DNA from 2 places in the Staphylococcus capitis subsp. capitis genome. Region 1 is predicted to be linked to the other one. Evidence: a T-box and tRNA genes for the amino acid it is inferred to sense, from the RefSeq annotation. Region 1 holds a T-box; the other holds one or more tRNA genes.
The links. The T-box of region 1 lies ahead of serS (serine--tRNA ligase). A T-box ahead of a tRNA ligase gene usually reads a tRNA of that ligase, here a tRNA-Ser.

Region 1 (4,660 bases):
TGAGATATACCTAGGAAAATGAACATTGCAGTAATCGCATAGTCTAATCCAAGTGCATTAGGATTAGAAATATATTTGCCGAAAAGGGCGCCGGCCACACACGAAATAGTCCAAAAAAGATATGCTGTGATATTAAGACCATGAAGCCAACGATCATTAATCTTTTCACCTTTAATATATGGCGTAATGGCAACTCCGAAGGTTTCATCGGTTAATAATGTACCGAGACCTACCCTATTCCATAATCCATATTGTTTATAATTAGGTGCCAAAGTCATACTTAATAGAAACATACGTGAGTTAATGATAAGTGTGGTCAGCACGATAGCAGATATTGGAGTACCTGTAATCGCTAAAGCGCAAACAATAAATTGTGCGGCACCGGCGTAAATAATGAGACATAATAAAATAATTTCTAAGATACTAAAGTTTTGAGAGGCTGCTACGATACCAAATGATAAACCTACTCCTGCGTATTCAAATAAAGTAGGAATACATTCTTTTACCCCTTGCTTAAATGAAAGATGGGTCATTTGATCAGCCTCCATTCCACTTTCTAAAATAGTAAAATAAGTCTATTATATTTGGAAAAGTTGTTCAATATTTTTTAGACAACGGTTTGTGCGACGTAAGACAAACCTCATAGTAAAATCATTGTAATTACAACATTTATAAAATTTCAGAATTTTGTTTCTTCTTTTAGACATCCCTATCATTTTTGAAGATTTGAAGTTGAATTATTTCTCTTCCCCTACCCTATTCAACAAAAAAACTGTCGACAAAATCGTTAAGATCTTGTCGACAGTTCAAATAATTAATTGAGTCATTCATCGTTGTATTGTAGTAATTACTCAGCCTATTTTTAAGTTATTATTTTGTAGGTTTAGAAATTTTAGTTTTTCCACCCATGAATGGAACTAATGCTTCAGGAATTGTGATTGTACCGTCTTCATTTTGATAATTTTCAACGATAGCTGCAAATGTACGACCTACGGCTAAACCACTACCATTTAATGTATGAGCTAATTCTGGTTTAGCTGAGTTATCACGTTTAAAGCGAATGTTAGCACGACGTGCTTGGAAATCAGTACAGTTTGAGCAAGAACTAATTTCTTTATAGTCATTGTAACTTGGTAACCATACCTCTAGGTCATATGTTTTACTAGCGCTAAAGCCAATGTCGCCTGTACATAAGATAACTCGACGATATGGTAATCCTAATTCTTCTAAAATTGATTCAGCATTTTTAGTCATATCTTCTAAAGCATCCCAAGAATCTTCAGGTTTTTCGATACGAACCATTTCAACTTTATCGAATTGGTGTAAACGAATTAATCCTCTTGTATCTCTACCAGCTGAACCCGCTTCACTACGGAAACATGCCGTTTGCCCAGTGAATTTTTCAGGTAACACTCCTGGTTGAATGATTTCATCTCTGTAGAAGTTTGTTAAAGGTACTTCTGCTGTTGGAATTGTGTATAGGCCTTCTTTTTCAACTTTAAATAAATCTTCTTCGAATTTAGGAAGTTGACCTGTACCAAACATAGTATCTGCATTCACTAATTGAGGTGTCATCATTTCTGTGTAACCATGTTGAGTTGTATGTTTCGTAATCATGTAGTTCATTAATGCACGTTCTAATAATGCACCATCTTTAGTTAAGTAAACGAAACGCGCACCAGATACTTTAGCAGCACGTTCGAAGTCTGCCATTTTTAGTTCTTCAACTAAGTCCCAATGTGCTTTTGGTTCGAAATCAAATTCACGTAGTGTACCCCATTTTTTCAATTCAACGTTTTCTTCATCTGAATCCCCTTGAGGTACATCGTCGTTAATTAAATTTGGAATACGGATTAAAATGTCTCTTACTTTATTATCAACTTCATTTAATTTAGCATCGTTTTCTTTAATTTCATCACCTAAGTTACGCATTTCTGCAATAACGTCATCAGCATCTTCTTTATTACGTTTCTTCTGAGCGATTTCTTCACTGACTTTATTACGTCTTGCTTTCATTTCTTCAGTTTTACTGATTAATTGACGTCGTTGTTCATCTAATTCTAAAACTTCGTCAACGACCTTAGGATCGTCTCCTCTTAATTCAATTTTGCTCTTAACTTTTTCTGGTTCATTTCTAAATAAACGAATATCTAACATGTAACCTTCATCCTTTCCCAAATAAAATATAGATTTATTGGGGGCACGTATGTATAAAATCATAAAAAAAAGACCACATCCCAGACAAGGGACGTGGTCTACGCGTTGCCACCCTATTTAACAATTTAAAATAAACGTTGAATCACTTATTCTAAACTGCACTTAACTAAAATAACGGTTATTACCGATTGCTCTCATAAAGTAGGTAGATTCACATCAAAGTCGATTACTTGTTCTCACTAACCACAAGTTCTCTGAAATCGTCCGGTTAATGCTACTTAGCCTACGAACAATGTTTTATTAAGTTATTTTTAATATAGCAAAGTCTTTTGAACTTTTCAAGTAAATGTAAATGTGTGTAAACTACCTCGTATTTATGCTCTGTGATAAGCATCATCTTTTAGATACTGTGCTACCGCTTCGATATCTTTGTGGAATTGTCGATCTTGATTGATTGAAGGCACAATTTTACGATATTCTTCATATTTTTCACGTGTTTTAGGAGATAATTTATCTACGCCTTTTAATTCCACAGCTTGCAATGCGATGACACATTCAATCGCAATCACACGACGTGTATTCTCAATCATTTGGTAACCGTGTCTTGAAGCAATTGTGCCCATTGATACATGATCTTCTTGATTTGCTGAAGATGGAATTGAATCTACACTCGCTGGATGTGCGAGGGTTTTATTTTCAGAGCCAAGGCTTGCAGCAGCATATTGCATAATCATAGCGCCACTTTGTAACCCTGGCTCAGGACTTAAAAATGCAGGTAAATCTCCATTTAATTGAGGATTAATCAAACGTTCTAGACGTCGCTCTGCAACATTTGCTAATTCACTCACGCCTAATTTTAGATGGTCTAATGCAAGTGCGACTGGTTGACCGTGGAAGTTACCACCTGAAATCACTAATGTTTCATCATCCTCATCGAAGATAAGAGGATTATCATTAGCTGCATTCATCTCAAATTCTAATTTTTCTCTTACATAATTGAATACTTGGAAACTTGCACCATGGATTTGAGGAATACAACGTAAACTATAAGCGTCCTGCACTCGTAATTCAGCTTGGCGTGTCGTAAGCTGTGAATCTTCAAGCCAGTTAAGCATGCGTGCTGCCACATCTACTTGTTCTTTAATATTCCGGACTTTGTGCACGTTATGATTATACGCATCTGTAATACCGTTTAAAGCTTGATGCGTGAGTGAAGCAATCCATTCCACTTGATAACCTAAATCCTCCGCTTCAATGAAATTAATCACACCTTGAGCTGTCATTGCTTGTGTCCCATTGATAAGTGCCAAGCCTTCCTTAGCTTGTAGTTTTAACGGTTCACGACCTAACTCATTAAGGACGTAGCGACTGTCAACTTGTTCATTGTTATAATAAACGTCACCCTCACCAATGAGTGCAAGTGCAAGATGTGATAGAGGCGCTAAATCCCCTGATGCCCCTAATGAACCTTGTTGCGGAATCACTGGAATAATACGTTCGTTAATGAAGAATTTTAATTGTTCAACTAACTCAAGTGTCGCACCTGAATGCCCCTTCAATAATGTATTTAAGCGCAACACCATCATGACTAATGCCACTTCTTCTGAAAATGGTTTCCCGATACCACATGCATGTGAACGAATGAGATTGACTTGTAATTCGTTATATTGACCTGGATCGATTAAAACATCACTAAATAGACCGAATCCAGTTGTGATACCATAGATTGTTTCTTTATTCTGTATGATACGTTCAACGACTTGGCGACTTTTCGTCACTCGTTCAATGGCATCCTCTGAAATATCAATTTGTAAGTCTTGGCTTAAAAACGTCTTAATTTCCTTAATAGTCAAAGCCTCTCCATCTAAAATTAATGTCATATAAACAACCCCTTTGTTTAAATTTTAACCCCATTACAGGAAAGTATACGTTTTCATTTTTATATTAACAACACTTTTTGCACTTTTTATAATGCATTATCAATGTAATAATTTAACAGGTTAAAGAAATAGGAATATTATTATTTATTATTTTAATAAGGTAGATGGAAATGGTATTTTTGATATTTTGTGAGGATAGAGGTATTCATTATTAAATTTCTAAAATAGCTATTGACTAAAGAGTATTACAGGTATAGTATTTTCTATTGTATTTAAAAGAGATTGGGCAATTTTAAAGGACTTTAATTTCTAAAAAATGGATGTACACAACAATTTATAAAGTGAAATTTAAGACGGTCGGATGTCTTGTGTACGATATACGAGAAGTGAGTTTTTTAACGGAGGTTATGTCATTATGGAAACGTTAGATACAGTTAACATTCCTATAAGAAAAGATGAAACGCATAAAGGCGATTATGGTAAGATTTTATTAATTGGTGGTTCTGCCAATATGGGTGGCGCAATTATGCTTGCTGCGCGCGCATGCGTTTATAGTGGTAGTGGATTAATTACAGTCGCAACACATCCTAATAATCATGCAGCATTACATTCACGTTGCCCTG
Region 2 (4,660 bases), 140 kb from region 1:
ATAAAGTGATGATATCTACCAAAAGCTTCTTTAACATTCCCCTCAACAACATCTTTGAACAAATCATTTAATGCCGCTTCATCAACGCTACCAGTCACGTTTAACGCATCTTGTAGTGTCAAACGCTCGTCCCCAAAAGCAATCGCTTGATCCATGATACTTAAAGCATCACGCATACCACCTTCTGAAGTTTTAGCAATAAATTCTAATGCTGCATTGTCATACTCTAGTGACTGTGATTCAGCTACGAACTTTAGGCGGTCTACAATTTGATCCATACTAATCGCTTTAAAATCAAAACGTTGTGCTCGAGAGATAATAGTAGGAGGAATTTTATGTGGTTCTGTAGTCGCTAGAATAAATATCGCGTGACTAGGAGGCTCTTCCAAAGTTTTAAGTAAGGCGTTGAACGCCCCCGTCGTTAACATATGTACCTCATCTATAATATATACTTTATATTTGGATTCACTTGGTGCGTATTTAACTTTATCTCTTATATTTCTAATCTCATCCACACCGTTATTACTCGCCGCGTCAATTTCAATCACATCAGAATTTGTACCTTGAGTAATACCTTTACAAATCGCACACTCATTACAAGGTTCTCCATCATCGCTATTAAGGCAATTAATCGCCTTGGCAAACACTTTTGCGATACTTGTCTTCCCAGTTCCTCTGGGTCCACTGAAAATGTAAGCATGTGATTGTTTACCTTTAGAGATGGCATTACGTAACGTTTTCGTGACGTGTGTTTGTCCAACAACATCATCGAAACTTTGCGGTCTATACATTCGATACAAAGCTTGGTAATCCACTGTAACACCTCCATTAACAATTACTCATCATTATATCATGTTCGTAACAATTCTTTTCAATGAAAAAATTAATCAAATACTTCAGGTAACATAACAGTCATACCATGAAGTGATGCTATGTCTGAAGTTAAAAATTTCACACTTAAGGTGTCATCGTTACCTAATTCTTCCATAACAATATCGTATTGTTTCGCATCAACGTATCCTATGTGATTGAAAAATTCAGTATAGCAATGAACAAAAATTGCTGGATACCCTTCAGCTTTGGCACGCTCTTCTACTGCTTGCATTAAAGCTTTTCCTAGTCCTTGTTCACGCACATCTGGTTGTACTGATAAAGCTCCAACTGCTAGTGCAGTAGTTTGATGATTATTAGAAACTAATAAAATTTCTCCTAATAAGACATGGCCAATGACATCGTTCGTATCATTTTTAGCAATAACTTCTAATTCAGAATTATAATTCTCGGATTTTCTGAGATTCTTAACTCTGGAACGTTCTTTCCAACTCATCTCTGGGTCTTGATCATAATTTTGTTCAATGCTATCAAGTGATCGTTCATAATCAACTTCAGTTAAAGTACTTAAAAATATTTGCATGTATCCTCCAATTTTTCTATCAACTTTTTAATGATATATCAATACACGTTATATATTATTTGCTTAGTTCGTTATAACCTTAACAAATTATTGAAAATTAATCTATTTAATGTAAGAAGTGTGGGATAGAAATTTAAATTTGTAAAAAATTAATTTCACTATCCCACTCCAACTTGGTTTGTATATAAAATTTTTTATAATTCATCACTAGTAGGGGCTTGCTGACATAGTTGTTTAGAAGTATGAGAAGCTTGGTTCAAACATATTTCCAAATCAGTTAACTACTGCCAAAATAAAAAAGGCTACGACAATCTGATATGTCCTAGCCTCTTATCTATGTGATATTTGCTTAAATCTCATAATAATACCGTGCACCTTTGTATCGAACGCATATCATAAACGTTACCGAAGTCGACAGCTAAATCTCGGCTACCCTACGGCACATATGAGGATCCACTTAATGCTGCTTCCGTCAGGACCTGACATGGTTCATGGGTTCATATTGCATAGGACCGAAATCTTCAAACACTACGTGCTTCGGGCAGACTTCACAAAAATGCGCCCTCAACAAAGGAATTAAGTCTCGCATAAAGCGGATTTCGAGTACAGGGAACCGCTACCTCCCCACCTAGCACGGTAAGATTTATAATACTATAATTTCATATCCCTTTGCAAGCGTAAAAATTTCATCAATAACTTATGTGTAAGTTTAGATTACTCTTTTAATGAACTCAAAATTTCGAAATGATAGGCACATTGCTAATATATAAAAATCGATAAATTTAAAAAAATTCTATTTGTATGTATGAGCAATTCAGTTAGAGGAGGGTAAAAGCGAAATAAAAAAGGCAAATACTCATTAAAATAAGTACTTGCCTTTTATATCTATTAGTCTTGGATTTTAATTCTAATGGCGGAGGAAGAGGGATTCGAACCCCCGCGGCCCGTTAAGGCCCTGTCGGTTTTCAAGACCGATCCCTTCAGCCGGACTTGGGTATTCCTCCAATGAACACAATAACAATCATATAATAGCGTTCATTAAAAGTCAATATAATTATTTTGTGTCTACACTAGAATTTTTTTATTTAAATATTGATCAACAGATCGTGCTACAGCACGACCTTCTTTGATTGCCCATACGACTAAACTTTGACCTCTACGAGCATCTCCAGCTGCAAAAAATTTAGGATGATTAGTTCGGAAGTCAATGTCATTAGCAACTATTTTATTACGTTCAGTTTTAATACCAAACGCATGAGGAATAGTTGTTTCTGTTCCTATAAAACCAATTGATAATAAGACTAAATCAGCTGGCCAAAAACGTTCTGGACCATCTGACATTACCATGCCTTCAGATGTCTCTTGCAGCACTTGAGTGTACAATCCTCTCACACGACCAAGACCATCTACATCATAGCGCATTGTTTGTACCCCATAAGCTCTTGGTTCTTTACCAAATTTTGCTTCATATTCTTTATGCGCATAATCCATTTTAAATACAGGCATGGCTAGAGGCCAAGATGTATTACTTTCAAAGGTAATTTCTTCAGGCTGCTTAGTATACTTGTTAAATTGTACGATTGATTTACAGTTTTCACGCAATGCAGTCGCTACACAGTCGGCGCCTGTATCACCTGCACCTATGATAATAACGTTTTTATCTTTAGCAGTAATAGAAACTTCATCAATTTCTCCATTGAGATATTGTGTTTGTTCAGTTAGGTAATCCATTGCAAAATGAATACCAAAGCCCATACGTCCTTCTAAAGGTAAATCTCTCGCATTTTGTGAACCCGTACATAAAACAATTGCATCAAATGCATCTTCAAGCTCTTCTTTACTGATATCAACACCAATCTCAACACTTGTTTTAAACTCTATACCTGCCTCTTTCATTAACGCTATACGACGACGTACTACATCTTTATCTAATTTCATATTTGGGATACCGTACATTAATAAGCCACCTGGTTCATGTGCTTTTTCAAACACGGTCACTTGGTACCCTTTAACGTTGAGTTCTTCAGCAGCTGTAAGCCCTGCAGGTCCACTTCCTACTATTGCAACTTTTTGCTCTTTAAGTTCTTCAGGATACTTTGGTTTAACCCAACCATTATCATAAGCTTCATCTATAATAGTACGCTCAATACCTTTAATTGCAACGGATTCTCTATTGATTTTCATGACACAAGAATTCTCACATGGCGCGGGGCATACACGTCCAGTAAATTCCGGAAAATTATTTGTCTCACTCAATCTTTCATAAGCCGTTTTAAAGTCTTGATGATATACTAAATCGTTCCACTCTGGTATATAATTTCCAATAGGACAGCCGATAGTCTCTCTTCCATATAACTGTCCTGTTTGACAAAATGGTGTGCCACAATCCATACAGCGTGCACCTTGAACGGAGGCATCTTCCTTAGTAAAGCGTTGTTGAAACGCATCATGACCAGAAAGACGATCTACCAAAGACAATTCTGATAAAGACTGTTTATTATATTTCATAAATCCTTTAAATTCGCCCATGATTATCCCCCACTTTTTTAATAAACTACTGCTGGTTGTAATTCTTCTTCAATACTTTTCCTATCATCATAAAATGCTGCGAGTGTCGCTTCATCTACTTGTTCTATTCGTCGTTTTTGTAAATCAATTTTTGCATCATCAATTTGTAATCTTTCGGTATGACTTTCACTACATATTGGCTTACATTTTCAAATTGATTCAAAATTTGTCGTGCTTTCGTACTACGTGTATGTTTATAATGCGCTTCAAGCATCTCTTTAATTAATGCTTTTTCCTCATCATAGCGAACCTCACTAAATTCAAGAGTTTCTAGTGCATTGACCTTTTTAAATTCTTCAATACTTGATGGGAAGATATAACTTACGCCGCCACTCATACCTTGGCCAAAGTTTTTACCAACATCTCCTAAAATAATGACATGTCCACCAGTCATGTACTCTAGTCCGTGGTCTCCAATACCTTCTACCACAACATCAGCGCCACTATTTCTAATACAAAAACGTTCTCCCGCCTTACCATTTATATAAGCTTTTCCTCTTGATGCTCCATAAAAACTTACATTACCTGCGATAATTTCTTGTTCTCGCTCTTCATTTGGCGCATTAACAATAACTGTTCCACCTGATAAACCTTTACCTACATAGTCATTCGCATCACCAGTATGATGAATCGTCAAACCGTGTGGCGCATAAGCAGCAAGACTTTGGCCGGCATGTC

Region 2: it encodes a tRNA-Ser, which carries the amino acid that the T-box ahead of serS (serine--tRNA ligase) is inferred to sense. The anticodon was not compared.

Annotation. Positions count from the first base shown of each region.
Region 1 is NZ_CP145263.1:9,965-14,624, reverse strand. Features, by position in the region: partial or broken gene V6C74_RS00185 (AzlC family ABC transporter permease) at 1-533, opposite strand, end outside; gene serS (serine--tRNA ligase) at 871-2,157, opposite strand; T-box leader at 2,242-2,457, opposite strand; gene hutH (histidine ammonia-lyase) at 2,532-4,037, opposite strand; gene V6C74_RS00170 (NAD(P)H-hydrate dehydratase) at 4,453-4,660, shown strand, end outside.
Region 2 is NZ_CP145263.1:2,315,749-2,320,408, forward strand. Features, by position in the region: gene dnaX (DNA polymerase III subunit gamma/tau) at 1-815, opposite strand, end outside; gene V6C74_RS11565 (GNAT family N-acetyltransferase) at 884-1,414, opposite strand; RNA gene ffs (signal recognition particle sRNA large type) at 1,782-2,051, opposite strand; tRNA gene V6C74_RS11575 (tRNA-Ser) at 2,326-2,418, opposite strand; gene V6C74_RS11580 (glutamate synthase subunit beta) at 2,480-3,943, opposite strand; partial or broken gene gltB (glutamate synthase large subunit) at 3,961-4,660, opposite strand, start outside.